Regions from separate parts of the Ensifer sp. GW101-20A05 genome, predicted to be linked through region 1. Evidence: riboswitches for the same ligand, from Rfam matches in the RefSeq annotation. Region 1 holds a riboswitch; each other region holds the start of a gene.

Region 1 (7,657 bases):
GGATAGCGCGCATTGACGATCGAAAGGCCGGTCAGCTCGGTCAATCCCAGCACGGAAAAGAGACAACCTTTCGGCAGGTCGAGATCGAGCGTGCCTGCCAGCAGCGGGTAGGCTTCTTCCTCGCCCGAGGTCATCAGCACCGAAAGCCCGCGCTCGGCAAGCGCTGCGGCCTGCAGCAGGTGCAGGAAGGCATGGTCGCTGCGGCTGCCGCCAAGCGCGCCGGCAAAGATCAGCCGATCAGCGCCGCGGGACAACGCAGCCTCGACCGCGATCTCGCCATCCGTCGCAGCCTTTGCCGCCGGGTAGGGCTCGCGTGGAACGGAGGCGAACTCGGACAGCAGGGCGTCTTCGGTCGAATCGAAATCGCCGACCCAGACATCCGGCACGACGCCGAGCAAGCGGGCATGGCGCATGCCGCCGTCAGCGGCAACGAAGCGGCTGCCGCTGAGCTGCTCTGTCAGCCGGCTGGTCACCGAGAGGGCGCCGCCAAGCAATATGGTGAAGGTCGATCGAGCCATGGCAATGCCCATAGCGCAAAGGATCGCGGAAGGAAAACGAAGAAAACCGCAAACCGCTGCGATCGCAGCAATTTGCCGAAGCCGTCAGTGTCCTTCCGGCACCGGTTCCGGGAATAGCATGCCGGCATAGATCCCGGGTGTTGAATCGGGAATTTCGATCGCGCCGGCCACGCGCTCGTAGAACTTCGCCGGGCCGACGCCACCGATGACCGCATAGCCGTAGCCCGCCTCGCGCATCGCCGTCAGGCTTGCAAGCAGCAGCGCCTCGCCGATGCCCTGCCCACGCATACCTTCATCGACGCCGGTTGGGCCGAAGAAGCCGAGCGCTGTCACGTCGTGGCAGGCAAAGCCGACGATCTTTTCGTCGTGCACCGCGACGTGCATGCGTGTCGGGGTCGAGGAGAAGGCAGCTTCCGCTTCGCCTGCCCAGCCGGCGCCAAACGTCTTTTCGATCCAGGAGACCACCAGACGGCGTTCCGGCGCCATGGCGCGACGGATGCTGATGCCTGAACCAAGCCGCGACTGGGGCTCTGCCGGAAGGGCATAAAGGCGAACTAGCATATCTGGCATGGGATTTCCTCCTTGCGGCCAAGCGTGATGGTGTCATAGCGCAGTTGCCGGTTGGCGAAAACGCCCGACAGAAAATGGGCTCGCCCCATGCGTCGCCCATTCCAAACACCGCTTGCCATGAAGCCGCCGCAGCGGTAAATCTCTTGCCGCTCTAACGGGGTGCCTCCCGACCGCATGGCGGCCGGAGGCTGAGAGGCGTCAAAACGCCAACCCGCGGAACCTGATCCGGCTCATACCGGCGGAGGGATTAGACGCGATCGCACCGATACGCCCTTTTCCCGTGCAACAACGAACTTTGGGAGAGGTGCTTCGCATGTCCAATTCATCACAGCTCAAAATACTTAGCCGGCTAGCGCTGGCCGCAAGCGCAAGCCTTGTTTTCACCGGTTATGCCGCCGCTGCCGACAAGACGCTGACCGTCTACACCTATGAAAGCTTCATCACCGAATGGGGGCCGGGCGCCAAGGTGGCGGAAGCCTTCGAAAAGACCTGCGAATGCAAGGTCAACTATGTCGGTGTTGCCGATGGCGTCGAACTCTTGACGCGCCTAAAGCTCGAGGGTGCTGCCTCGAAGGCCGACATCGTGCTCGGTCTCGACACCAACCTCGTGGCGGAAGCAAAGGCAACGGGCTTCTTCGCACCGCATGGCATCGAAGCGAAGGACCTGAAGGTGCCCGGCAACTTCTCCGACGACACCTTCCTGCCCTATGACTACGGCCATTTCGCCGTCGTCTACGACACCGAGACCCTGAAGACACCGCCGAAGAGCCTCAAGGAACTGGTCGAAGGCGACGCGTCGCAGAAGATCGTCATCGAGGACCCGCGCACCTCGACGCCGGGCCTCGGATTGCTGCTTTGGGTCAAGGCGGTCTATGGCGACGAGGCGGGTGCTGCCTGGGCGAAGCTCAAGGACCGTGTTCTGACCGTCACCCCCGGCTGGTCGGAAGCCTATGGCCTCTTCACCAAGGGCGAAGCGCCGATGGTGCTCTCCTACACCACCTCGCCCGCCTACCACATGGTCGCTGAGAACACCGAGCGCTACCAGGCGGCCACCTTCTCGGAAGGTCACTACATCCAGATCGAAGTCGCCGGCATGACCAAGAGTGCCAAGGAGCCGGAACTGGCAAAGCAGTTCCTCGCGTTCATGACCGGTCCGGAATTCCAGTCGATCATTCCGACAACCAACTGGATGATGCCGGTCGCAGCAACCAAGGAGCCGCTGCCGGACGCCTTCAACAAGCTGGTCAACCCGGAGAAGACCTTCCTGCTGCCATCGGAAGAGGTCGCGAAGAACCGCAAGGCCTGGATCGACGAGTGGCTTGCTGCCATGAGCAAGAACTGAGGCCGGATTGTTCGCACTTCGCGAAAACCGCATGACTGTTGTCGCCGGGGCGATTTGCCTCGGCGCCTTCCTGCTCTTCGTCGGCCTGGCGATCGCCGCCTTGCTCGCCCAAACCGGCGGCACGGACGAAGGCACTCTGTTCGACGCCTATATCTGGCGCGTCACCCGCTTCACGCTGCTGCAGGCAAGCCTTTCCACTCTGCTGTCTGTGCTCTTCGCGATACCGGTGGCGCGGGCGCTGGCGCGGCGGCCGCGTTTCTTCGGCCGGATCTGGCTGTTGCGGCTGATGGCGCTGCCGCTCGGCCTGCCCGTTCTCGTCGGCGCACTCGGGCTGATCGAGATCTGGGGACGCCAGGGCTTCCTCAATTCCGGCCTGCGCTGGCTCGGCCTCGAGCAACCGATCAGCATCTATGGCCTGTTCGGCATCCTGCTTGCCCATGTCTTCTTCAACATGCCGCTTGCGGCGCGCCTGTTCCTGGCCGACCTCGAGCGCATTCCCGCCGAATACTGGCGCAGCGCTGCCAATCTCGGCATGCCCTCCCGAGCGCTCTTCCGCTTCATCGAATGGCCCGTCCTGCGCGGCCTGTTGCCAGGCGCGGCCGGCCTCGTCTTCATGCTCTGCGCCACCAGCTTCACGCTCGTGCTGACGCTTGGCGGCGGGCCCGCTGCCAGCACCATCGAGGTCGCGATCTATCAGGCGCTGCGCTTCGATTTCGATCCGCCACGCGCCATCGCGCTGTCCGGCCTGCAGATCGCCATGACCGGCGTCCTGCTTCTCATCCTCAGACGTCTGGCAACGGATCCGGAAGAGGGCATGACCGGCGGCCGAACCGTTCGACGCTTCGATGGCACAACCACAGCGGCGCTGTTCAACGATGGCGCCTGGATCATCCTGGCATTGCTCTTTCTCATCGCCCCGTTGATTGCGGTGGTCGTCTCCGGCCTGCAGGCCGATCTTCTGAAGCTCGCGCGCGATCCGAGCGTGCACCGGGCACTGATGACGAGTGCGGCGATCGCGCTCGCCTCGGCACTCGCCTCCGTCGCCATGGCGGCCGTGATGATCCGCGCCGCGGCGACGGTCACCGCGCCACGCCATGCGGGCGCGCCGGCACACGGCCTTGCCGGTGCGATCGGCGCCAGTACCTCGCTGATCCTGCTGGTGCCGCCTGTCGTGCTCGGCGCCGGCTGGTTTCTGCTCCTTCGCCCCTTCGGCGATGTCGCGCGCTTTGCGCCTGCCATCGTCGTGGCAATCAACGCCCTGATGGCGCTTCCTTTCGTCCACCGCATCCTGGCGCCGGCCATGGCGACGCACGCGGCGCGTTCCGAGCGGCTGACCGCGAGCCTCGGCATCCGCGGTTTTCATCGCCTGCGATGGATCGACCTTCCGGCGCTCCGAAGGCCACTGCTGATGGCGCTCTCCTTCGCCATGGCGCTATCGCTCGGCGATCTCGGCGCCGTCGCCCTGTTCGGCTCGCAGGACATGGTGACGCTTCCCTGGCTGCTCTATAGCCGCATGGGCAGCTACCGCACCGCCGATGCGGCCGGCCTCGCCCTCTTCCTCGGGCTTCTCTGCCTGATCTTCACCATCCTCGGCACAACGGAAGACGTCCGCCGGCGGGAAGGACGCAAAGCATGACCGAGCCCAACGCTGCCATAGAACTGCGCAATGTCGAGATTCGTTTCGAAACGACCACGCTGCACTTCGATTGCACTATCGCTGCCGGCGGCATCGTCGCCGTTGCCGGCGCCTCCGGTTCCGGCAAGTCGACGCTCTTTCACCTCATCGCAGGCTTTGAAGATGCCGACCACGGCGAGATCCGTGTCCTCGGCCAGAACGCTGCCAACCAGGCACCTTCGGAGCGTCCGGTCTCGATGATCTTCCAGGACAACAATCTCTTCGCCCATCTCGATGTCGCGACCAATGTCGGCCTCGGTATCGACCCGGCACTTCGCCTGACGGACGAAGATCGGAAGAGGATCGAGGACGCGCTTCGCCGCGTTGGGCTTGAAGGCTTCGGACGAAGGCTGCCGCCTACGCTTTCCGGCGGCGAACGCCAGCGGGTCGCGCTCGCCCGCGCACTTGTGCGGCACCGCCCCCTGCTCTTGCTGGATGAACCATTTGCGGCCCTCGACCCCGGGATGCGCACCGGCATGCGCACGCTTCTTGGCGAACTGCACGCGGAAGAAGGCAACACCATTCTGATGATCACGCACCATCCCGAAGACGTGAAGGCGTTGGCCGATAGCGTGCTTTTTCTCGACCAGGGGCGTATCATTGCACACGATACGCTCGACCGCTTCCTGGAGCGGCGCGACAATGCGGCAATCGACCGCTTTCTTGGCAACGCGTGACGGTGGGGCCGGTTTCTCCTCGCCCTCAGCCGATCGCCACAATTTGACCGCGGCGCCGTGCGACGCGCGAAATATCCGGCCGGGAGCGCGAATATTCGCGCATCCGTTGCCGTGATACCACGGGGCAACTATTTCTACCGAGACAAACTAGGCAGGTGGCGCTGAAATCAGATACAGCAAGACCAGGGCTGAACAGTCGCGGCGGAGCAACGCTGCCGGACTGAAAAAGTAGGACTTTCAACGCTGTCGTTCCATTGCCCCGCTGCATGCGGGTGGAGCGACAGACGGGAAACGGGCTGAGGCATGGAGAGGCATACAGTCACACACGACCGGTTCCCGCCGAAACGCGGACGGCTGCGTGCACGCGCCGTGGTTGCACTGATCGCGACCGCGCTTCTCTCCGCATGCCAGTCGGTGATCGAGCAATCCTACGAGCCGACAGTTTCGCCCTCGTCCAATCCGCAGATTGTCGACGAGGTCCAGAAGAACGATCCGCGCGCGAAGATGGGCGCACGCGAACATCCGCGCATCGTCGCAAGCTATGGCGGCGAATACAAGGACGCGAAGACCGAACGGCTGGTCGCCCGCATCGCCGGAGCGCTGACCGCCGTCTCGGAGAACCCGCAGCAGTCCTACCGCATCACCATCCTCAATTCGCCGGCGATCAACGCCTTTGCACTGCCGGGCGGCTATCTCTATGTCACCCGCGGCCTGCTGGCCCTTGCCAATGATGCCTCCGAAGTCGCCGCCGTACTCTCGCACGAGATGGCGCACGTCACCGCCAACCACGGCATCGAACGTCAGCAACGCGAGGAAGCGGAAGTCATCGCCAGCCGCGTGGTCTCCGAGGTGCTGTCGTCCGATCTCGCCGGCAAGCAGGCGCTCGCCCGCGGCAAGCTGCGGCTTGCGGCCTTCTCGCGCAACCAGGAGCTCCAGGCCGACGTCATCGGTGTGCGCATGCTCGGCGAAGCCGGCTACGATCCTTACGCCGCCGCACGCTTCCTGGACTCGATGGCAGCCTATAGCCGCTTTACCGCCGTCGATCCGGAATCCGACCAGAGCCTCGACTTCCTGTCGAGCCACCCGAATGCACCGCAGCGTGTGGACCTTGCGCGCAGGCATGCCCGCGCCTTCGGGCCGGAAGGCACCAGCGGCGATCGCGGCCGGGACTATTACCTCGCCGGTATCGACGGCCTGCTCTACGGCGACAGCCCCCAGGAAGGCTATGTCCGCGGCCAGACCTTCCTGCACGGCCAGCTCGGAATCCGTTTCGACGTGCCGACCGGCTTCCAGATCGACAACAAGGCAGAAGCGGTCCTTGCGACCGGACCCGGTGACATCGCTGTGCGCTTCGACGGCGTGGCGGATACGGGCGGTCGCAGCCTGACCGACTATATCGCCAGCGGCTGGGTCACCGGCCTGCAGCCCGACACGATCAGGCCGATCAACATCAACGGTCTGGAAGCCGCGACCGCGCGTGCCTCGGCCGATCGCTGGGATTTCGATGTCACGGTCATCCGCATCGACACCCGCATCTACCGCTTCCTGACCGCCGTTCCCAAGGGTTCGAACGCGCTCGAGCCGACAGCGAACCAGCTGCGCAGCTCGTTCCGCCGCATGACGCAGGGCGAGGCCCAATCGCTGAAGCCGCTGCGCATCCGCGTCGTAACGGTAAGGCCCGGCGAGACGATCGCAACGCTTTCCGCCCGCATGATGGGGACGGATCGCAAGCTGGACCTGTTCCGGGTGATCAATGCGATGCAGGTCACCTCGACAGTGAAGCCGGGCGACAAGGTCAAGATCGTTTCCGAGTAAGCACGGCAGCCTCACCGCACCTGCACCAAGGCGCATATGCTGCTGAAGGCTCCGGCCTTCGCTGCTGCGCCAGACCTCGATGTTCGAACACAGGGCAGTGCCTCAGATTGAGGTCCGAGCCCGTACGACTATGCCCCTGAGGCCTACAGCGCCGCGCGTCCTGTCAGACACGCAAAGGCACTTTGAAGTGCTGCATGGTTTTGTCCTTTGACCGGCTACGGCCAAAGAAAACATGCACGGCTAAAGCGCGTCGCGATCTTTCAGATTCACTCCTTGCGCTTTAAGCCCTCGACATTTCGCAGGTCGTTATCACAAAACCGCTGCGCACTTTTGCGCGACAAGCTTTAGTGAATGCCCGCAGTCAGGGCCGGCGCTTTGGTCGCGAGCGCCACTCTGAGCTTTTCGAGCGCCCGAGTTTCGATCTGTCGCACCCGTTCCTTGGAAATGCCGAGATCGAGGCCGAGCTCTTCCAGCGTCGCACCGTCCTCCGACAGTCGTCGTGCACGGATGATCCGCATCTCCCTTTCGGTCAAGGCACCCAGCGCATCGCGGAGCCACACACGGGCCCGCTCGCCGTCGATCATGTCGCTGACCTGTTCGTCCGGAAGCGGCGCATCGCTGGCCAGGAAATCCAGCCGCTCGCCGCCATCGGAATCGGCGCCGCCAACGGGGGCCTGCAAGGAAGTGTCGCTGCCGGAAAGCCGCGCATCCATGGTCTGCACATCGGCGATGCTGACGCCGAGCGCCGCGGCAATTTCCTCATGCATAGCCTGCGATGTAAGTTGCCTGTCGCCTTGCGCCAGACGTGCACGCAACCGCCGCAGATTGAAGAACAGCGCCTTCTGAGCCGAACTCGTGCCGCCCCGGACGATCGACCAATTGCGCAGGACATAGTCCTGCATCGATGCCCGGATCCACCAGGTCGCATAGGTCGAAAACCTGACCTCACGGCTGGGTTCGAAGCGGGCCGCCGCTTCCAGGAGGCCGATATGGCCTTCCTGCACCAAGTCGCCCATGGGCAGGCCGAAGTTGCGGAACTTCGCTGCCATCGAGATCACGA
Region 2 (7,657 bases), on a different contig from region 1:
CACTCTATCAGGGCGATGAAGGCGCCTTCCTGATCTCGGGCTGGATGCTGGATCCGGACGATCATGTGCAGAGCGTTCGGCTGCGTCGGGGGCGCGCCGGGGCGCGACTTGATGGCGCCTGGACCCGCACCGAGCGGCTGGACGTGGAAGATGCCTTCGTGGACCGGCCGGAATTCAAGGGCGCGATATCCGGACATCGCCGTTCGCACGGTTTCATCGCTTTCGCGGATGGCCTCGTCGGCGATCCGGCAGCACCCCTTCACCTCGAAGTCACTCTTCGCGATTCTCGTCGCGCCTATATGCCGCTTCACCCGACACGGCTGCCGGCAAGGCATTCGGCGCTGCGGCTGCTCAACGCCATCGATCCGACCAGTTGGGCCTTGCCCGATATCGTCGATCGCCAGATCGTTCCGTTCATCACTGCGGCTCGCACTGATGCTCCGACCATCGAGACCGTCATCGACATTGGCCGCTTCGGTGAGGCTGTGGGGGCGGCAATCCTTGTCGCCGTGGGAGAGGCCGAGGAGGATTTTGCCGCGCTGTTGGGTCTTCTGGCGCTCGATCCGCATACGCAGCAGGCACCGATCGTGCTCGTCCTGCAATCGGAACAGTTTCGCCGGCGCGCCGCCGGCATCCGGCGACTTGCGGAATTTTATCGCTTGCCGCTGCGTCTGGTGTCTGTCGAAGATTCGGGCGATGCAACCGACCTGGCGCGGACTGCGGCGCAGGCAATCGACAATGAGACCGTCATCCTGCTGTCTGCTTCCCTCACGCCCGCCAATCCCGGTTGGTACCAGACGCTTGTTATGAACCATGAGACCAGAAGCGGGAGCATCATTTCACCGACCCTTGCCTATGAGGATCATTCGATCCGTTGGGCCGGCAGTTCGTCGCTCGATCGCGCGGATCATCTGCAGTCGAGCCGGTATGCCGGTTATCCAGTCGGCGCTGTGAACCGCTTAAAGCTGACCCGGGTTGCGACCGCGTCGCTCGAATGCTGCATCATGCCCCGCAAGGCGCTTCTCGACGATACCGGCCTATCGCCCGCCTATCTCGGTGCGTCTCTCAATGGGCTGGATTTCGCCTTGAGGCTGAGCCGCAGGGGCTACGAATCCTATTGGCTGCCCGCCCTGCAGATGCTCGGGTCGGATGAAGCGTCCGGTGCCGTTTCGGCAGCCACGGCCAGGTACGTGGAGCGTGTCGATCAGACGCTGTTTCGCGGCCGCTGGATGCAGACCGTCGAGCCAGAGAACACGACCCATAATGAGGTTTCGACATGAGTGACAAACTCCGCGTGCTGGTCGTCTCGCACGGCCACCCGACCCATTCGCTGGGCGGCGCCGAGATCGCCTCCCACGGCTTGCACAAGGCGTTGAACGGCCTGCCGGGTATCGAATCGATCTACCTTGCCCGCGTCGGAAATCCCGTGCCGCGCCACGGCGCATCGGCGCTGATGAGCCTTCGCCTGGCGATGGACGAAGTGCTCTACCATGCCGAGGACTTTGATCATTTCTTCCTGTCCAACGGCGATACCGACGCGATCCGCCGCGACCTCTTGCGCTTCGTGGGAGACATCAAGCCGGACATCGTCCACTTTCACCATATCATCGGCTTCGGGCTTGAAGCGCTCTATGCGGTGCGCGACGCTTTGCCGAAAGCACGCATCGTCGTGACCTTCCACGAGTACCTGCCGATCTGTCACAACCACGGGCAAATGGTTAAGCGGTCCTCGGGCCAGCTTTGCAATGGCGCTTCGCCAATCAGCTGCCACACGTGTTTCCCCGAAATCCCGGTTTCGCGTTTCGTACGGCGTGAGCAGTTCGTGCGGGGCATGCTGAACCTTGCCGACGCCTTCACCGCCCCGAGTGCTTTTCTCGCCAATCGCTATGTCGAGTGGGGCATCGCTGCCGAGAAGATCTTCGTGATCGAAAACGGCATCGTCCTGGGTGAAAAGACGCCCGCGCGTGAATTGCCTGCGCCGACGGCACGTCGCAATCGTTTTGCCTATTTCGGGCAGATGACGCCCTTCAAGGGCGTTCACGTGCTGATCGACGCGGTATCGCGTGTGCCCGACGATATCTGGGGCGACGATTCAACGCTGATGATCTTCGGCGGCAACCTCGAGCGTCAGCCGACCGAGTATCAGGAGCGCGTCGCGAAACTGATCGAGGACGCCGGCCGTCGCGTCCGCTTTTACGGCTCCTACCAGAACCAGGACATGCCGAGGCTGATGCGATCGGTCGATTGGGTTGTGATGCCCTCGGTCTGGTGGGAAAACTCACCGATCGTGATCCAGGAGGCGCTTCACCATGGCAGGCCGATCATTTGCTCCGACATCGGCGGCATGGCCGAGAAGGTTCGCGACCGGCTGGACGGCTATCATTTCCGGACCGGCAGCGCGCAAGATCTTGCTGATCGACTGATCGATGTGCTGAGCACGCCAAGGTCATGGGACAACCTCAGGGCAACGCTTAGGCGCCCAATGAGCCATGTCGACTGCGGCCGCGAACATGTCGCGCTCTACCGGAAACTGCTCAAAGAGGAGCAGCCGGTTCACCCGAGCGCCGCTGTGGCCTGAACCGAAAAGCGCTCTGTCCTCGTCTCTCACATTGCATTTACAAGTGACCGACTTCCCGACTCGACGGCCATTCCATTGCTTATCGGGCAATGGAATGGCCTGGTTTTTTAAAAGTCAACTTGAACGGTGAAACCGGCACCAAGCGCCGGAATGGAATTAATCGCCGTTCGGTTCCCACCATCGATGGAAGTGGTGAACCGGTCCCCGACCCTGCCCGATTTTGAGCGCTGCTGCGGCAACAAGCGCCTCATGCAGATAGGTCTTGGCGGCGGTAACCGCGTCTTGAAGTGTCTGCCTACGGGCAAGACCGGCGGCGATTGCGGCAGAGAGCGTGCAGCCGGTGCCATGATCGTTCCTCGTTTCAACCCGCGGGCGCGACAGGCGCAAAGCGTTGTCCCCGTTGAAGAGGATATCAGCCGCTTCGTCGCCGCTGGCATGCCCGCCTTTCATCAGCACGGCGCGCGCACCAAGCTTCAGGAGCATCTCCGCCTGGCGGCCCATTTCTGTCTCGCTTTCGGCAACGCTACGCCCCGTCATCAGTGCCGCTTCGGGCAGGTTCGGTGTCACGATAAGCCCAAGCGGCAGCAATTCCTCTTTGAGCGTCGCGATCGCATCCGGACGTAACAAAATGTCCCCTGAAGTGGCGACCATCACCGGATCGATGACTGCTAAATGCCCGTATCGCTTCAGGCCGGTCGCGATCGCAGCAATGGTCTCCTGGCGGGACATCATGCCGATCTTAACCGCGCCGACGGCGAGATCCGAAAACACCGCATCGATCTGGGCTGCGACCACGGCCGGCGAGATGTCCTCGACGGCCGTGACCCCGCGGGTGTTTTGCGCGGTGATGGCCGTGATCACGCTGGCACCATAGACGCCGAGCGCCGAAAACGTCTTCAGATCCGCCTGGATACCGGCACCGCCACCGGAATCTGAGCCTGCGATGGTAACGGCGATGGAGGTCATGCCTGGCTCCGCTGAAATGTAGAAGCGGGTCCAATGATGTCGAGCGCGCACTCAAGCCACCGGCTCAAACACGCGCAAACTGAGGCGGGTCTTCCATACAACCTCGAAGAATCCGACAGATTGAGCCGATGGGTCGGTCGTCCCGTCCCCCGGAGTTCTTCGTCGCTACATTCTAAACGGCGTATTGGCACCAGCGATCTCCCGAAACCAAAATCACGGAGATCCAGATGAACGGCGAAGACGCGGGGGTGCCAGAGAGGCCCTTGCCGTTCCTACGCCGGTATGATCCGGATCAGGTTCAAGGGTCTGGCTCACCGCCATCTCAGCACTGTCAGGTGCGCCCCTCGGCAGGCATGAATGCTATGGGAGCGTGGCAGGGGATGTCAATTGCTTGAGTTTAGCGGGCCCGTATATGCGTCGGCTCGACGCGGAAGACGGAGGACCTGAAAGGAAACAACCAGCAAAAAGGCCCCTTTTGCCTCGAGAGCATAAGGAGCCTTCCGTCTGAGCGTTCGACTTCACAGACCTTGGCAGACTATCCACCTGAAGGCCGTTAAGGCAAGGGGATTTCGAACGCGAGCCTATGCAATCCCGGAGTGATTTGGTCGGCAGCACTACCGATTCACTCAGTGGCGACGGGCCTTCCACGCATAACGATAGATGTTAGGCGCCTCATCGCATCATATCACCGCAATGTTTTGAGAATTGCACTTGCTCGGTCCAAGGCGGCTTCCGCTGCACGCGGTTCGGGTGTGACAGACAGAATATCGCGGTGTGCCATTGCGAGCACGACCTGCAACACTTCATCAGGCCAGCAGAATGAGGTGCCATCGGTCGGGGCCGCGATCGCCGGCTAGCCAATATCTCGTCGTTCGGCCAGCGCATGATCGTCTTTATCGCACGGCCTCCCCCACCCAATTCGTGACGCAGCGCCGCCGCAACGGCGGCAAAGTAGTCGTCTTAGCGGCGCGCGCTGATGCTGTAACCATTGTGCCTGTATTCGGAACCATACTGCTCACCTCCCCGGTCGATACTCCGGCATTCTGACCTCAATTCACACATGATATACCGGCACGTCATGGTTATCGGTTGGACTGAGAACGGCGACGAACACCCCCCTCGGACGAGCGACGCAAGGTTCGCGCGGCGATCTACGTTCGGATGTCGACCGAGCATCAGAAGTACTCGACCGACAACCAGATCGCCGCCATCGAGCGCTGCCCGCCAAGCGTCGCTTCGAAATCGCGTGGACATACGCCGACGAAGGAAAAAGCGCCAGATATCTTGGCAGAGTTCCAAAAGATCTCGGAGCTTCGGAAGGCAGCGTAGGAAACCGGTCCCTGCATGTTGCTGAACGGCTGCAGGAAATTTCTGACCGCAATGTTCTATTTAGCTGTCCGCTTAGTGCACTGGTTCTCTCGCTTGATGCAAGCTATCTCCGCCGTCGAGCATTCGGCAACGCCGTTGACGATCGCGCAATGCGAGCACTGGTCGGTGAACTCCAGGCAATCCGGATTGGCCTTGATGAAGTCCTGCAGACTAACATTCTCAGTCTGTCGCGGCTCAGGAATGATATCTGCAACGGGCATATCCGCCGCGTAAGCGCTCGCCATTCCCGCCATGGTGATCGCGAGGCAAACCGCGTCACGGAAGCTGAAATGGCTCATCCATTTGGTCCTCCTGAAGGCAAATCCGGACGCGGCGCAAACGGCTCTCCGTCGGGAATTGCGCAATTTCTGAGAGTGCCATCACAACAACCGTTGAGCAAGCGACCTTCCGGCGCTGCCCTCACCCCAGCTCATTGCGGATCGCCCGCATGAACACCCGTGCGCCCATGCCGATCAGCTCGTCAGGAAAATCATAGTCCGGATTGTGCAGCCGCGCGTGGTTCTCGCCGGCGCCAAGGAAGAACATCGCCGCGGGCGCCACCCGCCCGAAGAGCCCGAAATCCTCCGAGCCCTTCATCGGCAACACGCCCTCGCCGTGATCGTGGCTGACGCCCTCCTCGTCCATGGCGCGTTCCAGCGCGATGACTGCCGCTTCCGCATTGCTGCATTGGTGGAACACGTCCTCATGGCCGATCGTAACCTTCAGCCCCGCAGCCTCCGTCTCCTTGGCAACCAGCGCCTCGGCGCGGGCCACGAGATCGGCCATGCGTTCGTCGGTCAGCGTCCGCAGCGTCGCCCAGATCTCGGCATAACCGGGGCTGATGCCGAAGGCGGCCTCGCCGAGGCGGGCATGCGTCACCGTCACCAGCGTATAATCCTCGTCGAGCGGCCCGTTGTTGCCGAGCGCCGTCAGGCCGGAAAGCAGCGCGGCAACAGCGAAAGTCGGCGCAATGCCGTCCTCCGGCGTCGAGGCATGCGCCGTCTTGCCGGACAGCGAAATGCGCATACCGCGCGAAGCGCAATTGACCGGACCGGTGCGCAGCGCCGCTTCTGTAGCTGGCACTCCGCAAACCTCCGTTCCAGCGCTTGACGTAACTCAAGCGCCTGCTCCTTTCTTACGCAATGGCAGATCGCGTCGTCTGCATAGCGTTCAAACGGGATGGTCGGAAACTCCCTCTGCATCCAGCGATCGAACGCGTAGTGAAGAAAGAGATTCGCCAGCACGGGGCTAACCACAGCCCCTTGCGGAGTACCTCTCTCTCGCGCAACCACTCGGCATGCTCACAGGCGCCTGCAACCACCGTTCAAGGTAGAGCAGCCCCCATGGGCAGTCCGTGTGCAGCCGCACCGCTCACATCAGGAGATCCCAATCGATTTCGTCGAAAAAGCTCTTGATGTCGAGGTCGAGCACCCAGTCATAGGCCCAGCAACGCTGCCGAGCTTTGACCAAGGCATCATGTGCTGACTTCCCAGGCCGATATCCGTAAGAATCCCGGTGGAACACCGGCTCCAGAATCGGTTCCAGGTGCCGCTTGACTACCATCTGGGCGATCCTGTCTGAGACCGTCGGAATCCCGAGCGGCCGGGTTCCTCCAGTGTCGCCTTTTGGTATGTCAACGCGCCGCACGGGTGACGGAAAGTAGCTTCCGGAGGACATTCTATTCCAGATCCGATAGAGGTTCTTACCCAGATCCTTATCGAAGTCATCGATGGACTGCCCATCCACTCCAGACGCCCCTCTGTTGGCCTTCACTTGCTTGTACGCCTCCCACACTTCGCGTTTAGCGATACAATACGGCTTCACCCTATCCATGGAGGTCTTCCCCTGCCGGGTTGCCCGCTGAATAGAGTCGAATGACGATGTCCCTTTGGTCCGTGCTGTCCAAATTTCCCGAGCCAGCTCTCGGTAATCATCTTCACGGTGCAGTGCAATTGGTTCGTCGCTAACGTCGCGGTCGGTCACAACCCCAAATGCATAGCGCTCTTCAGGCTAGAACTGTTTGCGTGTAATCATTCGATACATGTGGGGAAGAGCCGCAGACCGCAGCCTTAGCACAAATCAAATTCAATAGCCGCGCAGAGGTCGTACGCAAGCCTGGGGCGGTAACACGGCCAGAGCCGATCTCATCTGCCCCGGCGGCCCGTTGATCGGCGCCTTCGTTACCATGCGTGTTAACTACCCGAGAATGATCCTATTGACTAGCCCTTCGTCAAGCAGGATTTAGAAGGCCCGTATTCACTCGACAAATCAACAGTGATTTGCTTCATTCTTGTTATGTTGCGCCTGCCGGTTAGTTCAACGAAAGAAACGAGCATGATTTCGTCGGTGATCGGACAGACTGGGTTCCCATTGTTTGGCCCGTACATTGACCTTCCGGCCGGCAGTTACATTGCTCGGTTTTGCCTTGATGCTGATGGAATGTCTCCCATCACTTGTGGGCACGTCGATGTGTGCCGGGACTTCGGGGAAACCATCCTGACGCAAGCTGGTTTTTCACCTTTGTCCCTCAAAAGCAACTCCGGAATCATTGAACTAGGCTTCGAGGTCGACACGCCCGGCACGTATGAGTTCAGAGTCGCTAGTAATGGAAGGTCTGAATTCCGGATAGGCGAACGATCGTTGAAAGCAGAGAACGACTACTTTGGGGTGACGGGGTCGCGAAACAACCCTGTTGTTCTCGACGAATTTTTCTTCCAGACCTCGTCGCAGTTTCTACACATGGTC
Region 3 (7,657 bases), on a different contig from region 1:
TCCTGATCAATCTCCTGCAGAATGCCTTGGAGGCACTCGGCGAGCGCAGCGATGCCGAGATCCGCGTGCGCTGTGAGGAGGACCCTTCCGGCACGGTCTTGCTTGTCGTTACCGACAACGGCCCCGGCATACCACAGCATATCCGCGAGGATCTGTTCACGCCGTTCAACACCTCGAAGGACGAAGGGCTCGGCCTTGGACTCGCCATCTCCCAGGAGATCGTCGCCGACTATGGCGGCGAGATATCAGTCGAAACCAGCGACAAGGGCACCGTCTTCACGGTGCGCCTGAAGAGGGCCTGAGCGATGCAGCCATCCGTCTACCTCATCGACGACGACAACGATCTGCGCAAGGCGATGACGCAGACGCTGGAGCTCGCCGGATTCGCCGTCACTTCGCTTGCAAGCGCCGCCGAAGCCTTGGGAACCCTCGACGCGAATTTTGATGGCATTGTCGTCAGTGATATCCGCATGCCCGGCATCGACGGGCTGCAGCTCTTTCGCCGCATCGCTGCCTTCGATGCCGACCTGCCCGTGATCCTGGTGACCGGCCACGGCGACATACCGATGGCAGTTCAGGCGCTGCAGGATGGCGTCTACGACTTCATCCCAAAACCCTTTGCCGCCGACCGGCTGGTGCAGAGCGTGCGCCGCGCGCTGGAAAAGCGCAGTCTCGTCATGGAGAACCGCGCGCTCAAACGGGCGGCCGAAACGGCCGGCGACAGCCTGCCGCTGATCGGCCAGACGCCGGTCATGGAGCGCTTGCGCCAGACGATCCGGCACATCGCCGACACGGATGTCGACGTGCTCGTCGCCGGTGAAACCGGCAGCGGCAAGGAGGTGGTCGCGACGCTGCTCCACAATTGGAGCCGGCGCCGCGACGGCAATTTCGTGGCGCTGAACTGCGGCGCGCTGCCGGAAACGGTGATCGAGAGCGAACTCTTCGGTCACGAACAGGGCGCCTTCACCGGCGCCCTGAAGAAGCGTGTGGGCCGGATCGAACACGCGAGCGGCGGCACGCTATTCCTCGACGAGATCGAGGCGATGCCGCCGGCGACCCAGGTCAAGATGCTGCGCGTTCTCGAAGCCCGCGAGATCACGCCGCTCGGCACCAACCAGGTGCGCCCCGTCGATATTCGCGTCATCGCCGCCGCCAAGATCGATCTCGGCGACCCGGCCCAGCGCGGGGACTTTCGTGAAGATCTCTACTTCCGATTGAACGTCGTAACGCTGTCGATCCCGCCGCTGCGCGAGCGCCGCGATGATATCCCGCTGCTCTTTTCGCACTTCCTGACGCGGGCGGCGGAGCGCTTCAAGCGGGACGTGCCTCACGTCTCGCCGGCAGTGCAGCAACACCTGATGACCCATGCCTGGCCCGGCAATGTGCGCGAACTCTCACATTTTGCCGAACGCGTGGCGCTCGGCGTCGAAGGCCCGCTGGGACAGCCGGTTGCGCCAGCAGAACAGCCGGGTTTCGCGCTACCGGAACGGCTCGAACACTACGAGGCAGAGATCCTGAAGGAAGTGCTTCGCGCCCAGCGCGGCGACGTCAAGGCGACGATCGAGGCGCTCGGTATTCCGCGCAAGACATTCTACGACAAGCTCCAGCGCCACGGCATCAACCGAGCCGACTATGCGGAGCGCGGCGTTCCGGAAAAATCCGGCAGCTAACTCTCGTCAGCGGCCAAAATACACCCAAAAATTGCATCTTCGTCGACGGGCGAATTCGCGCTTGACGACCCGTGCCGTTCGATGGCTATCTCTTGGGCATTCACCAGGGGGGTCCCGCAAGGGGCTGAGATTCTGCTGGATGGCCGGCTTACCGGCTGTGGCGCAGTGACCCGTTGAACCTGATCCAGTTCATACTGGCGTAGGGACGGTGCAGATATCGAAGCCAGGATTCCGTGCGTCCAGCACCTGGCGGAGCGTCTTTCATCCTTCCGGCATCAGAACTGGGTCTCCAATCGCAAACTTGGAGCCTCGTCATGAATATTGCCACAAAGCCCACCCCTCTCACGGTCACCCAAGGCCCGCTTCCCGCCTCCCGCAAGGTCCACAAATCAGGCATCCTCCACCCGGATATCCGCGTGCCGATGCGCGAGATCGCGCTGCACCCGACCTCCGGCGAGCCGCCGGTTACCGTCTACGATTCCTCCGGCGCCTATACCGCCGACGATGCGGAGATCAGCATCGAGGCGGGGCTGCCGCGACTCCGTCGCAACTGGATCGTCGGGCGCGGCGACGTGGAAACCTACGAGGGGCGCATCGTCCGTCCTGAAGACAACGGTTTTGCCAGCGGCGACCGGCTGACGCCGACCTTCCCGTTCCAGCACGCGCCGCTCAAGGCGACTGGCGGCAAGGCGGTAACGCAGCTTGCCTACGCCCGCGCCGGCATCATCACGCCGGAGATGGAGTTCGTGGCGATCCGCGAGAACCTCGGCCGCGATGCGGCACGCGCGATAGCTCGCGACGGCGAAAGCTTCGGCGCCCATATCCCCGACCATGTGACACCGGAGTTCGTGCGCCAGGAAATCGCCAGCGGCAGAGCGATCCTGCCCGCCAACATCAACCATCCGGAATCCGAGCCGATGATCATCGGGCGGAACTTCCTGGTGAAAATCAACGCCAATATCGGCAACTCCGCTGTCACCTCGTCGATGGCCGAGGAGGTCGAGAAGATGGTCTGGGCGACGCGGTGGGGCGCCGATACGGTTATGGACCTTTCGACCGGCCGCAACATCCACAACATCCGCGAATGGATCATCCGCAATTCACCGGTGCCGATCGGCACCGTGCCGCTCTACCAGGCTCTGGAAAAGGTCAATGGCATTGCCGAGGACCTCAACTGGGAGGTCTATCGCGACACGCTGATCGAGCAGGCCGAACAGGGCGTCGATTATTTCACCATCCATGCTGGCGTACGCCTGCACTACATCCCGCTCACCGTCGATCGCGTCACCGGCATCGTCTCCCGCGGCGGCTCGATCATGGCCAAGTGGTGTCTGCATCACCACAAGGAAAGCTTCCTCTACGAGCATTTCGAGGAGATCTGCGACATCTGCCGCGCCTATGACGTCTCCTTCTCGCTCGGCGACGGATTGCGCCCGGGCTCGATCGCCGATGCCAACGACGCGGCGCAGTTTGCCGAACTCGAAACGCTCGGCGAACTCACCAAGATCGCCTGGGCGAAGGATTGTCAGGTGATGATCGAGGGCCCCGGCCACGTGCCGATGCACAAGATCAAGGAGAACATGGACAAGCAGCTCGCCGTCTGCGGCGAGGCGCCGTTCTATACGCTTGGGCCGCTGACGACGGACATCGCTCCGGGCTACGACCACATCACGTCAGGCATCGGCGCTGCGATGATCGGCTGGTTCGGCACCGCCATGCTCTGCTACGTCACGCCGAAGGAACACCTGGGCCTGCCCGACCGCAACGACGTCAAAGTGGGCGTCATCACCTACAAGATCGCCGCCCACGCCGCCGATCTCGCCAAGGGTCACCCGGCCGCCCAGGTGCGCGACGACGCTCTCTCGCGCGCCCGCTTCGAGTTCCGCTGGGAGGACCAGTTCAACCTCTCTCTCGACCCGGAGACGGCCCGAAACTTCCACGACGAGACCCTGCCGAAGGAGGCACACAAGGTCGCGCATTTCTGCTCCATGTGCGGCCCGAAATTCTGCTCGATGCGGATCTCGCACGACATTCGTGCGGAAGCGCAGAAGGAAGGGCTGGAGGCAATGGCCGCGAAATACCGCGAGGGCGGCGATCTCTATATGCCGGTCGCTGAGGTCGAAGCTAAGAGTTAAAGCGCAACACGTCGGGAGGGACGCCTCGTAGTCCCTTCCGACGGCAAGGCGGATGCTGGGCCCTGGGGGAATAGCTTGCCCCCTTATCGGTTGAACGATATGTAAAACTCACGCAAAAGTCGCCGCCGGCGGACCCGTCATTCACGCCAAGCTGCCGTCCTCTGCGGCGCTCTTGCAGGACGACGAAAAAAACGCCGTTTACGAGGAGAATGACTTGAGGACACGCCTGCTGAGACTGACGGCCCTGTCGATAGGCGGCCTTGTGGCACTCGCTGGAGATCTGCCACGCCTCGACGACAGCGGGAGTTTTGCCGCGGGTTTTTCCTGGATTTCCGCCGCCCATGCGGACGACGCCGATGTCGGCGGGAATGGTGAAAATGGCGCTGATGGCAGCGACCAAGGTGGCGAAAACGTCGGGAGCGGCGGAAGCAACGGCACAGAGGGTGGCGGCGATGGGGGTGGTGGCGATTGGGGCACCGGTGACGGCAGCGGCGTAGGCGGCGTCCCCGGCGGCACCGGCGCAGGCGGCGGAGGTGCTGCCGTCATCGACAGCGATAGCCACAGCGAGCCCCACTCATCGATGCGCGACTCACGGGATTACGGACCAAGCGGCAAGGTCTGGCACGGCGGCAGCAATTTCCTTAACCTTTTCCGCCAGACGCCGGAAAGGCGCTTCGAACGGAGCCAGCCTGAATCGTCTGCCCGGCAGAAGACCGTTGACACGAAATGAGAGCCTTGAAGACAGGTCAACTTCGTCGCAACGGAGGGGGACCTGCGCTATTTCTCGAAACCGGACTCCGGATGTGCGGTAGGAACGGGTTCTGACGCGCGAGAACAGATCAGCCGGCGTCAGAGCTTTACATTCGAGATATGTCTATCCCGATCACGACCTGCCGGAGTGTGGCGGCGGAGTTACGGATACAGACCATCGTCTTTCTCGCCGCGAGTATTCCTAACTGCCTTTCCAGCCGCTGCAAGCAATCCGCTCGACGACATCGAGCAGCACATTCGCCCCGGCAACCAGATCATCCGCCTCCGTGTGTTCGCGCGGATTGTGGCTGATGCCGTCGCGGCTCGGCACGAAGATCATCGCCGTCGGCGCGATGCGTGCGATCATCTGCGCATCGTGGCCGGCGCCCGAAGTCATGCGCCGGCTCTTCAGGCCCCGCGCCTTCGCCGAAGCCTCGATCGTGGCGACAATGCCCAGATCGAAGGCGACCGGCTGGAAACGCGCCAGGCGCTCGACCGATATCTCGACACCCTCTTCAGCGGCGACACGCAGGAGGAAATCCGCAAGCGCCGCCTCCAGCGCCTGCAGCCGATCCTCGTCCGGGTCGCGCAGGTCTACGGTGAAGACCGCCCGCGACGGAATGACGTTGATTGCGTCCGGCTCGAAACGCATGGTGCCAATGGTCGCGACGCTCGGAGCGTTCGAGCGGGTTATATGATCGCGCAGGAAAAGGCCGATGCGGGCGGCCGCAAGCCCGGCGTCACAGCGCATCGCCATCGGCGTCGTGCCGGCGTGATTGGCGACACCGTCGATCGTCACCCGCTGCCAGGAAATGCCCTGCAGGTTTTCGACCGCGCCGATTGCCATGCCCTCGCGCTCCAGCACCGGTCCCTGCTCGATATGGAGCTCGACATAGGCGTGGGGGATGAGGAACCCCGGTTCGACATTGCCCGCATAGCCGATCCGCGCGAGTTCCTCTCCCAGCACCGCGCCATCTGTGCCGACGGTCGCAAGCGCCTTCTCCACCGGCAGCCCGCCGGCATAGACGAGCGAGCCGAGCATGTCGGGCGCAAAACGCACGCCCTCCTCGTTGGTGAAGGCGGCAACGACGATCGGCCGGGCCGGCGTCAGACCGCGCTCTCTCAAAGTTTCGATCACTTCGAGCGCGGCAATCACGCCGTAACAGCCGTCATAGATGCCGGCATTGATGACCGTGTCGACGTGCGAGCCGAGCATGATGGGCGCCTCGCCGGCATTACCCTCGTCGCGCCAGGTGCCGAAGATATTGCCGATGCGGTCGATGGCGACTTCGAGACCCGCCGCCTCGATCCAGGCGACGAGGCGATCGCGGCCAGCCTTGTCGTTGTCGGAACCGGCCAGTCGCGTCAATTGCCCGTGGGGATCGCGGCCGATCTCGCCAAGATCGTGAATACGCCCGAGGAGGCGCGCGGCATCGATGGTCTGCATTGGCTTGGCTGTCCTGCTTTCATGCGGATTTCTGTTCATGGCCGGGGCTCAGTCGGCGCCAGTCTCTGCCGGGTGATTTCCGCGTGGTAGCGCGCGCCGAAGATCAGGGCATCATCGTTGAAATCGTAACGCGGATTGTGCAGCGGCGCCGACGTCTCGCCGTTGCCGATGAAGACGAAGCAGCCCGGCACGTGCTCGAGGAAGCGCGCGAAATCCTCCGAACCGGTCATAGGCTCAGCGGCCGTCGCGACATTCTCAGGCCCGAACACCGCTTGCGCCGCAGCAAAGGCGTGGCCGGTCAAGGCCGGGTCGTTGATGAGCGGCACGAACTCGCGTGTGTAGCTGACCTCGACCTCGCAGCCATAGGCATCCGCCGTGCCCTTGGCGATCACGCGCATCTCCGCCTCGATCTTGGCGCTGACCTCGGGGCGGAAGCTGCGGGCGTCCCCGAGGATCCGGGAGAGGCCGGGCAAGGCATTGCGCGTGCCGTCGGTCAAGAGTTCGGTCACCGAAACGACGCCGATATCCGTCGGCGAAAGGCGCCGCGAGACGATCGTCTGCAGATTGACGACGGTAGCGCAAGCCGCGACAAGCGTCTCATTGCCCCAATGCGGCCGCGCCGCATGCCCGCCAACACCCTTCAGCACGATTTCGAAATTGTCCTCCGCCGACATGATCGCGCCGACACGGGTCTCGAAGCGGCCGACCGGCAGCCCCGGCATGTTGTGCAGGCCGTAGATCTCGTCGAAGGGGAAGCGCTCCATCAGGCCGTCGTCGAGCATCGCCAGCGCGCCCTTGCCCCACTCTTCGGCCGGCTGAAAGATGAAACAAACGGTGCCGTCGAAGCCTCCGCCTTCTGCCAGCATTTTCGCTGCCCCGAGCAGCATTGCGGTGTGGCCGTCATGGCCGCAGGCATGCATAGTGCCGGGCCGGGTCGAGCGATAGGACTGCTCTCCCTGCTCCGGTATCCGGAGCGCGTCCATGTCGGCGCGAAGGGCGATGGCGCGATTGCCACTGCCGCGTTTCAGCCGGCCGACGACACCGGTGCCGCCGACGCCTTCCACGACCTCGTCGAGCCCGAATTCTCGAAGCTTCGCCGCGACGAAGGATGCGGTGCGCTGCTCCTCAAAACCGAATTCCGGATGCGCGTGCAGATCACGGCGCCAGGCGGTCATATCCTCGACAAGCCGATCAAAGTCGATTCCCACCATGAGTCACCCTCTTTCGTTCGGTGTGTTCGCGACAGTCTCGGGCGACAGACCCACCAAGGCAGCATAACGCTCGGGATCCGTGGCCCCCTCGGTATTCATGACGAAGACGCGCGACTGTGCGGTCAATCCGAGCGCTTCCCGCAACGCCGGATCTCGGGCAACCGCCAGAAGCCCGGCCAGCCCGACGCCACCGCTCTCACCGGCGACGATCGCCGGGTCAGCCCCCTTCGGGCGCGCGAGCCGGTTCATGACCGAAACGGCGTCCTCATCATCGACGGTCATGAAGGCATCGGCCACGCGGGACAGGATACGCCAGGCGACGAGCGACGGCTCGTAGCATTCGAGCATCGCCATGATGGTCGGCTCGCCATGTGGTACCTTGACGGTTTGCCCCGCCTTGGCGCTTTCGTAGAGGCAGGCGGCCCGTGCGGGATCGACGACGAC
Region 4 (7,657 bases), on a different contig from region 1:
CCGGCAGATTGGCGAGCGTCACCAGCATCGAGATCCGATCGTCAGCCGTCTCGCCCATGCCGAGAATGCCGCCGGCGCAGACCTTGATGCCGGCCTCGCGGACGTTTGCCAACGTTTCCAGCCGGTCGGCAAAGCTGCGGGTGGTGATGATCTCGCTGTAGAAGCGCTCCGACGTATCGACATTGTGGTTGTAGTAATCGAGCCCGGCATCTGCGAGCCGCCCGGATTGTTCCGGCGTCAGCATGCCAAGCGTCATGCAGGTCTCTATGCCGAGCGACCGGACGCCGCGGACCATGGCGACGATCGCCTCCATGTCGCGCTCCTTCGGGCTGCGCCAGGCGGCGCCCATGCAATAGCGCGTCGCGCCGCCATCCCTCGCTTTCCGTGCCTCTGCAAGAACCTGTTCGACTTCCATCAGTTTCGACGCTTTCAGCCGCGTCGGGTAGTGCGCCGACTGGCTGCAATAGCCGCAGTCTTCGGCACAGCCGCCGGTCTTGATCGAGAGCAGGCGGCTCATCTGGATGGCATTGGGGTCGAACTGGGCGCGGTGAACGGACTGCGCACGATACAGAAGGTCGTTGAACGGCAAATTATAGATTTTTTGCGCGTCGGCCAGATTCCAACCGGTTTTGGCGGGTTTGGTGGCTCCCGAGGTCGGCTCGGTCGATCTGTTTGTATCCAGCATGTTCGTTCACTTCCCTGTTTGCGGCAAAGCAAAATAGATAGAATCCATTATTATCTATAATTTTCACAGGCACCGCATCAAGCAACCACCCAAAAGGAGAGTACACTCTACTACTTCAATCATAGCGTGCCTTAATATGATTCAACGGATGCCGACGAGAAGGGCAAATGCCGCAACTCTCCGCCTTGGCGGCATCAGCTGATGGCAATGAGAGCAGCCGCCAAATGCCCAGATTTGCGGACCTTGCGCCTCGCACGATCCGCAGATCTCCCGATCGATGCCCGCTACCGACACCACCGAGCCGCAAGAACACATGCCTTTTCAATTTTTATAGATAATTTTCAGCCGAAGAACCGCACGCGAGGTACACGCCGGCAGCCCTTGACAAAATCCGCTCCAGCCGCTCAGTTTGAAGCATTCACCAGGGGTGTCCCGACAAGGGGCTGAGATTCTGCTAGGCGACTTCCGCGGCGCAGTGACCCGTTGAACCTGATCCAGTTCATACTGGCGTAGGGACGGTGCAGACATCGCTGCCACATTCGCGTTCGCGCGAGCAGATCTCGGCAAGGCGTCCTTCCCTCTCTTCCGGTCCGAACTGGGTCTCCAACAATGGAGCCTCGGCAATGCGTATCTTCATCGCGATTCTGCTTCCTTCAGACCGACGTTCGGCTCGCCGTAGCTGGGCGCATTGACCATGCGCGTCCTGATCAAAGGCGCCGGCGTCGTCGGGCTGACCTTGGCACATGAGCTGATCGGCCGTGGCGTCGAGGTGGCCGTTGCCGAGCGACATCCGGACTTCTGCGGGGCGGCGTCGTGGTTTGCCGGCGGCATGCTGGCGCCCTGGTGCGAACGCGAGAGCGCCGAGGAAACGGTGCTGACGCGCGGCATCGGCGCCATCGACTGGTGGGACCGTGCGCTTCCGGGCGAAGTGTCACGCAACGGCACCCTCGTCGTCGCTCCGCCGCGAGACGTCGGCGAACTCAAACGCTTCGCTTCGCGCACGTCCGGCTTCGAATGGCTCGACGGAGAAGCGATCGCGAGACTGGAGCCGGCGCTTGCCGGTCGCTTCCGAGAGGCGTTGTTCTTCCCCGGCGAGGCGCATCTCGACCCGCGCCGGGCGCTTGTCTTGCTGCGGCAAAAGCTCGTCGAGAACGGCGTCGCCTTCATCGGCGAGGCGGATAATAGCAGCGACAGCGATCTGATCGCCGACTGTAGCGGCGCTTCGCGGATCGGCCCCATCGCCGGCCTGCGCGGCGTGCGCGGCGAGATGCTCTATCTGCAGACCGGCGAAGTGGAATTGTCGCGGCCAGTCCGTCTCATCCACCCGCGCATCCCGCTCTACATCGTACCGCGCGGCAATGGTCTGTTCATGTGCGGCGCGACCATGATCGAAACCGACGACGGCGGTCCGATTGCCGCCCGTTCGCTGATGGAATTGCTGAACGCTGCCTATGCGCTTCACCCCGCCTTCGGCGAGGCGCGCCTTCTCGAAACCGGCACCGGCGTCCGGCCGGCCTTTGCCGACAATCTGCCGCGCGTCATGCGCGCCGGAAACACCATCACGCTCAACGGGCTCTATCGCCACGGCTTCCTGCTTTCACCGGCCTTGGCCGAGGAAGCGGCGAACCTTGCCCTTGCCCAGAACCTGAAGGGAGACGCCGCATGAAATTGACCGTCAACGGCGAGGATCACGACCTCACAGTCACGACCCTTGCCGAACTCCTGGCCGCACTCGACTTCGAAGGGGATTGGCTTGCCACCGCCGTCAACGGCGAGCTGGTGCACCGAGCCGACCGCTCGGCCCATTCCCTCAGCGATCGCGACCGGATCGAAATTCTCTCGCCGATGAAAGGAGGCTGAGACATGCTGACGCTTTATGGACAGGAACTGCGTTCCCGCCTGCTTCTGGGCACCGCCCGCTACCCCTCGCCTGCCGCGCTCGAAGACGCGGTTCGTTCGTCGGCGACCGAGATTGTCACGGTTTCGCTGCGCCGCGAAACCGCCGGCGGCCGTCAGGGCGGCGCTTTCTTCGACCTGATCCGGTCGCTCGGCGTGCACGTGCTGCCCAACACCGCCGGCTGCCACTCGGTGTCGGAGGCGGTGCTGACCGCCAAGATGGCGCGCGAGGTCTTCGGCACCAACTGGATCAAGCTCGAAGTCATCGGTCATCAGGATACGCTTCAGCCCGATGTCTTCGGGCTGGTCGAAGCAGCACGCATCCTTTGCGCCGAAGGCTTCGAGGTCTTCCCCTACACAACCGACGACCTCGTGGTCGGCGAGCACCTCGTCGAGGCCGGATGCAAGGTGCTGATGCCCTGGTGCGCGCCGATCGGCAGCGCCATGGGGCCACAGAACATCCCGGCGCTGCGGGCCATGCGGGCCCATTTTCCGGATATGCCGCTGATAGTCGATGCCGGCATCGGCCGGCCCTCACACGCAACGACAGTGATGGAACTCGGCTTCGATGCGGTTCTGCTCAACACCGCCGTCGCCGGGGCAACGAAACCGGCCCTCATGGCCTCCGCCTTCGCCCGGGCAATCGACGCCGGACGCGATGCCTTCGAGGCGGGCATGCTCGAACCGCGCGATTTTGCCGTTCCCTCCACGCCCGTCATCGGAAAGGCGGTGTTCGCGTGAAACTCGACCCCTTCTACCTCATCGTCGATAGTGCCCAATGGATCGGGCGGCTGGTGCCGCTCGGCGTGAAACTGGTGCAGCTTCGCGTCAAGGACCGTCCGGAAACGGAGCTTCGCGATGAGATCCGCGCGGCCAAGGCGATCTGTGACCGTCATGGGTGCCAGCTCGTCGTCAACGATTACTGGCGCCTCGCAATCGACGAGGGCTGCGATTCCGTCCATCTCGGCCAGGAGGATCTCGCGGATGCGGATCTTGCCGCAATCCGCGCTTCCGGCCTGAAGCTCGGCCTCAGTACCCACGACGAGAGGGAGCTGGAGACGGCGCTTGCCGCCAAGCCCGACTATGTCGCGCTCGGACCGATCTATCCGACGATCCTCAAGCAGATGAAATGGGATCCGCAGGGGCTGCCGCGCCTCTCCGCCTGGCGGGAGCGCGTCACGCCGCTGCCGCTCGTTGCGATCGGCGGCCTCAATATCGACCGGATTGCCGGCGTCTTCGAGCATGGCGCCGACAGCGCCGCGGTCGTCACCGATATCACGCTGAATGCCGATCCAGAGGGGCGGACGCGGGAGTGGATTGCACGCACGGCGCCGTGGCGCTGATCGAGGAAAACAGCGGGATCACCTGACGCCGTGGCTCTGCCTCAGGCAATCGCCAGTTCTGAAAGCCAGGCCGAACCCAGGCCGTGCTTGTCGCAATAGGCGGTAAGCCGGTCGCGCGTTTTGCCGGGCCGGTCGAGACCGAGAAAGCGGGAAGCGTTCCTCCAGAGGATATTCTGCTGGTGCTCGTCGCTGACGCTGGCGAGCGTCAGTTGCTCGACTATTCTCGAAACATAGGCGTTGTAGTCCTTCTCCAGCGCCATCATCGACCAGTCGGTGCCGAACATGAGATGGCGGGCGTCCGGGTCGTAATCATCAAGCCATTCGTCCAACAGCTGCCGGATCTTCGTGTGAAGATTCTTGTCGTCGCTGCTGACCAGTTCGCTGAGATAGCTCAGATCCGCAAACAGGTTCGGGCGACGCTCGTGATCGATCGTCCTGCCGATGATCTCTTCCCAGGTCGGCGGCCCGGAAAACTTGTCCTGGGCACAGGAGACCATCACGCCTGTCGGCGCCCCCGGGCGCAGGATTTCGTCGAAGGCGCCGAAATGCGCGAGATTGATCCGCAGCTTATCGTACTGGTTCGTGTCGAGCAGCTTCTTCCAATAGGCGGGGCTCGCAAGATTGCCGTAGCCGCAGCCGGCCCCGATGCTGTTTTCCGCATGGGCCATGATCGGCACATCGTTGTCGCGACACCAGGCGTAGAGCCGCTTCAGCGCGCCATCGATCGCCGGATCCGCATTGCCCCATGCCTTGAAGCCCATCGGCGGGTAGATTTTGACACCGATGAAGCCCTTTTCCATGATCGCGTACTGGACGTTTGCCAGCGATGAACCCGGCCTTTGCGCTTCCCGATGCGGATCGAAGCCGACGAAGCTGTGCATGCGGATGCCGTGCTTCCTGGTGACGATCTGCTGGACCTCGTCCATGACGTCGATCTGGTCGCGCTGTGGCGATGATGTCCCGTGAAGCGATTTATCGAAGTCCAGGATGCTCGGCGTGATCAGAGAGAGCCGACATTTGGAAGCGAAGATCTTGACATAGGCTTCCGCCAGGTTTTCCCGGTAGTCCTGCATCAGCCGGACGAAGGAAAGATAGGTTCCGATCTGGTCGTGCGCCTTTGCGGCGGTGGCGACGGTATCGACATCCGCTTCACTCACGCCGCCGCCCGAACGCCGCTGGAATGTCTGGGGCAGATCGGGAGTTCCGCCGAGCTGACGCAGCAAACCGTCATAGTCAGGGGATTCGCCAAGACTGCGCCTCGAAAACGTCGATCGTTGCTCGCCTGCGCGCGCGATCAGATCCCTTACCGCGACGCGCAATTGCTCGTCCTTGCGCCGCGCGAGCTCGGCGTCGGAAAGGCGCCGAGCGCCTTTTTTCAGAACAGCAAGTTCATGTTTGGCTTTGGGCGCGACATCGCCAAGCGCTGTCACGAGAAAGACCACCAGGGCATTTTCCAGCCCCTTCGCCTCCTCAGCGTTCGCGGAGAGCCTTTTCTCCGGCATCTTCTCCCGCAGCGCCACATAGCGAACCAGTCCATCCACCGGCACATCGGCCGCGTTGAAGAAATGGCAATGGACGTCGATGATCGGATGACTGAGACTGCAGGCGCCGGGCGAAGGCAGATGCCGGCACCCGGAAAGCACATTTGCAAGCACGCCCGCCGAAACCAGCCGCAAGACATCGCGGCGCGTCACGGCGGCGACCGGACCAGCCCAGTCGACCTCCATTGTCCCCTCCTGTTGCGAGACCCCCTCGAACAATCGGGCAAACATTACTCCGTCCGAAAGCCGCGCGAAACAGATATTTACTTGCCGTTACTGGGGTCCCGTAGATCAGCGTGAGTCGACTTTCAGTCAGACAGGAGGCGTGTTACTCTAAAATCTTGGGGAGAATTTTGCGTGGTTGGTGGCGCCGGCAAATATGAGTTCCAACGTTACCTGTCCGGAGCCCTGGTCCAATGGTCCTCCCCGGCAGCAACGGAATCGGCTGCCCCCGCTCGGGAAGACTTTCTCGGCTCGCTGCTTTTCGCCGACATCTCCGGCTTTACGCGTTTGACCGCCAAATGGTCCGAAAGCGACCGCGCTGCCGGCGCCGAACGCGTCAGCCTGCTTCTGAACGCCTTCATGGGCGAGCTCATCACCCATATCGAGGAGCATGGCGGCACGGTCTTGAGTTTCGCCGGCGACAGCCTGATTGCCGGCTGGCGGGCACCGTCCCCGGATGAGCTCGAACAGACGGCCTGGCGCAGCTGTTATTGCGCCGAACGTATCCGCGAGCAAATCGGCGGGCCGGGCAATCCCGAAGACGCGCTTCAACTGCGCATCGCCGTCGGTGCCGGCGCCATCACGCTGCTGCATCTGCTGCCGCGCGCGGACCAGCGTTGGCTGATCGTCGGAGGCGACTGCCTGGCCCAGGCCGATCATGGCGGCCAACTGAGCGACGCCGGAGAAATTCTCGTCTCCGATGCCGCGTGGCAGCTGATCGGCAGGCGCGCCAAGGGCGGGTTGAACCGGGAGGGGACCACACGCCTCGAAAGCATCGAGCCCTGCTCGACCACGAAGGAAGCGCCCCGCACTCAGCCGGGCTCCGCAACCGACCGGCTTGAAGCCTATCTACCGCTTTCGCTGCGCAGCCGCCTGCTCTCACCGCTTTCACAATGGCTCGCAGACCTCAGGATCGTGACCGCGCTTTTCGTGCATATCGTCGGGCGCGATCTCGATACGGATCTCGATCGGTTGAACAAGCTCGTAGCACGATCGATTGCCGTCGTCGGCCGCACCGGTGGAGAGATCCTGCACACAGCGCTCCATTCCGGCGGGCTCGAAGTCTTCGCCGTTTTCGGCCTGCCCGGCAAAAAACATGCCGACAATGCGCGCCGGGCGATCATCGCCGCCCTTCGCCTGTCGAACGAACTCGACGAGCCGGATCTCGGCCTGTCGGCCGGCATCTCGACCGGCGAGAGTTTCTGCGGCGCGCTCGGGACGATCCATCGTGCCGACTACACTGTCGTTGGAGCCGCCGTGAACATGGCCTCCCGGCTGGCGAGCGTTGCCGCAGGCCGCATTCTCGTCGACCAGGCAACGGCGAAGGAGACTGCCGGCCAGATTGCTTTTTCCGGTCCCTGGACACTTGCCGTGCCCGGCATGCGCGGCGGCGTGGTCGCCTTCGCGCCATTTGCCGAGACCGTCGCGACCATCGACACCAAGTCCCCCGTTCTCTTCAACCGGGCGGCCGAACTTGCAGCACTCAACGCGTATGTGGAGCGCGCAGGCAGAGGACAGGCCACCGGCGTGATGATCGTTAAGGGTGATTCCGGCGTCGGCAAATCGGCGCTGCTTCGTTCCTTCGTCGAAACCTGCCGTGACCGTGGAAGCCAGGTTCTGGTCGGCAATGCCGACGATATCGAAAGCGACGTGCCCTATTTTGCCTGGCGCGGAGTGATCCGCGACCTGCTTGGTATCGGCGACCTGCGCGGCGCCGAAGCCTCGGATCAGGTGATGCAGTTCTTCGCCCACCGACCGGAACTCGCACATCTGGCGCCGTTGCTGAACGATGCCATCAACCTCACCTTGACCGACACGGTCGAGACCCGGGCGATGTCAGGCGACGGGCGGTCGCACCGGCTGCGTGAATTGCTGCGCGATCTGATGACCGACAGCCTTTCCTGGGGGCGCGGCCTTGTAGTGCTTGAGGACGTCCACTGGCTGGACGAGGCATCCGGTCAGCTGCTCGG

The links. A riboswitch is a leader RNA that binds a small molecule or an ion and turns the genes downstream of it on or off. The one in region 1 is predicted to bind thiamine pyrophosphate.
Region 2: it holds a riboswitch for thiamine pyrophosphate, as region 1 does, so the genes downstream of both, thiD (bifunctional hydroxymethylpyrimidine kinase/phosphomethylpyrimidine kinase) here and thiB (thiamine ABC transporter substrate binding subunit) in region 1, are expected to answer to the same signal.
Region 3: it holds a riboswitch for thiamine pyrophosphate, as region 1 does, so the genes downstream of both, thiC (phosphomethylpyrimidine synthase ThiC) here and thiB (thiamine ABC transporter substrate binding subunit) in region 1, are expected to answer to the same signal.
Region 4: it holds a riboswitch for thiamine pyrophosphate, as region 1 does, so the genes downstream of both, thiO (glycine oxidase ThiO) here and thiB (thiamine ABC transporter substrate binding subunit) in region 1, are expected to answer to the same signal.

Annotation. Positions count from the first base shown of each region.
Region 1 covers NZ_JBWKZT010000005.1:191,207-198,863, reverse strand. The annotation lists gene AC070A_RS15310 (thiamine diphosphokinase) at 1-518, opposite strand, end outside; gene AC070A_RS15305 (GNAT family N-acetyltransferase) at 603-1,088, opposite strand; TPP riboswitch at 1,234-1,352, shown strand; gene thiB (thiamine ABC transporter substrate binding subunit) at 1,402-2,430, shown strand; gene thiP (thiamine/thiamine pyrophosphate ABC transporter permease ThiP) at 2,438-4,066, shown strand; gene thiQ (thiamine ABC transporter ATP-binding protein) at 4,063-4,782, shown strand; gene AC070A_RS15285 (M48 family metalloprotease) at 5,086-6,597, shown strand; gene AC070A_RS15280 (RNA polymerase factor sigma-32) at 6,942-7,657, opposite strand, start outside.
Region 2 covers NZ_JBWKZT010000028.1:20,657-28,313, forward strand. The annotation lists gene AC070A_RS33385 (hypothetical protein) at 1-1,280, shown strand, start outside; gene AC070A_RS33390 (glycosyltransferase family 4 protein) at 1,277-2,578, shown strand; gene thiD (bifunctional hydroxymethylpyrimidine kinase/phosphomethylpyrimidine kinase) at 2,735-3,544, opposite strand; TPP riboswitch at 3,797-3,899, opposite strand; gene AC070A_RS33400 (hypothetical protein) at 4,930-5,211, opposite strand; partial or broken gene AC070A_RS33405 (M20/M25/M40 family metallo-hydrolase) at 5,333-5,974, opposite strand; partial or broken gene ltrA (group II intron reverse transcriptase/maturase) at 5,983-6,745, opposite strand; gene AC070A_RS33415 (FkbM family methyltransferase) at 7,247-7,657, shown strand, end outside.
Region 3 covers NZ_JBWKZT010000002.1:81,229-88,885, forward strand. The annotation lists gene AC070A_RS05480 (sensor histidine kinase) at 1-302, shown strand, start outside; gene AC070A_RS05485 (sigma-54-dependent transcriptional regulator) at 306-1,670, shown strand; TPP riboswitch at 1,766-1,894, shown strand; gene thiC (phosphomethylpyrimidine synthase ThiC) at 1,985-3,805, shown strand; gene AC070A_RS05495 (hypothetical protein) at 4,020-4,535, shown strand; gene AC070A_RS05500 (Zn-dependent hydrolase) at 4,758-6,002, opposite strand; gene AC070A_RS05505 (M20 aminoacylase family protein) at 6,038-7,213, opposite strand; gene AC070A_RS05510 (diaminopropionate ammonia-lyase) at 7,217-7,657, opposite strand, start outside.
Region 4 covers NZ_JBWKZT010000002.1:232,063-239,719, forward strand. The annotation lists gene bioB (biotin synthase BioB) at 1-685, opposite strand, end outside; TPP riboswitch at 1,099-1,219, shown strand; gene thiO (glycine oxidase ThiO) at 1,380-2,351, shown strand; gene thiS (sulfur carrier protein ThiS) at 2,348-2,545, shown strand; gene AC070A_RS06205 (thiazole synthase) at 2,549-3,322, shown strand; gene AC070A_RS06210 (thiamine phosphate synthase) at 3,319-3,924, shown strand; gene AC070A_RS06215 (amidohydrolase family protein) at 3,966-5,651, opposite strand; gene AC070A_RS06220 (AAA family ATPase) at 5,823-7,657, shown strand, end outside.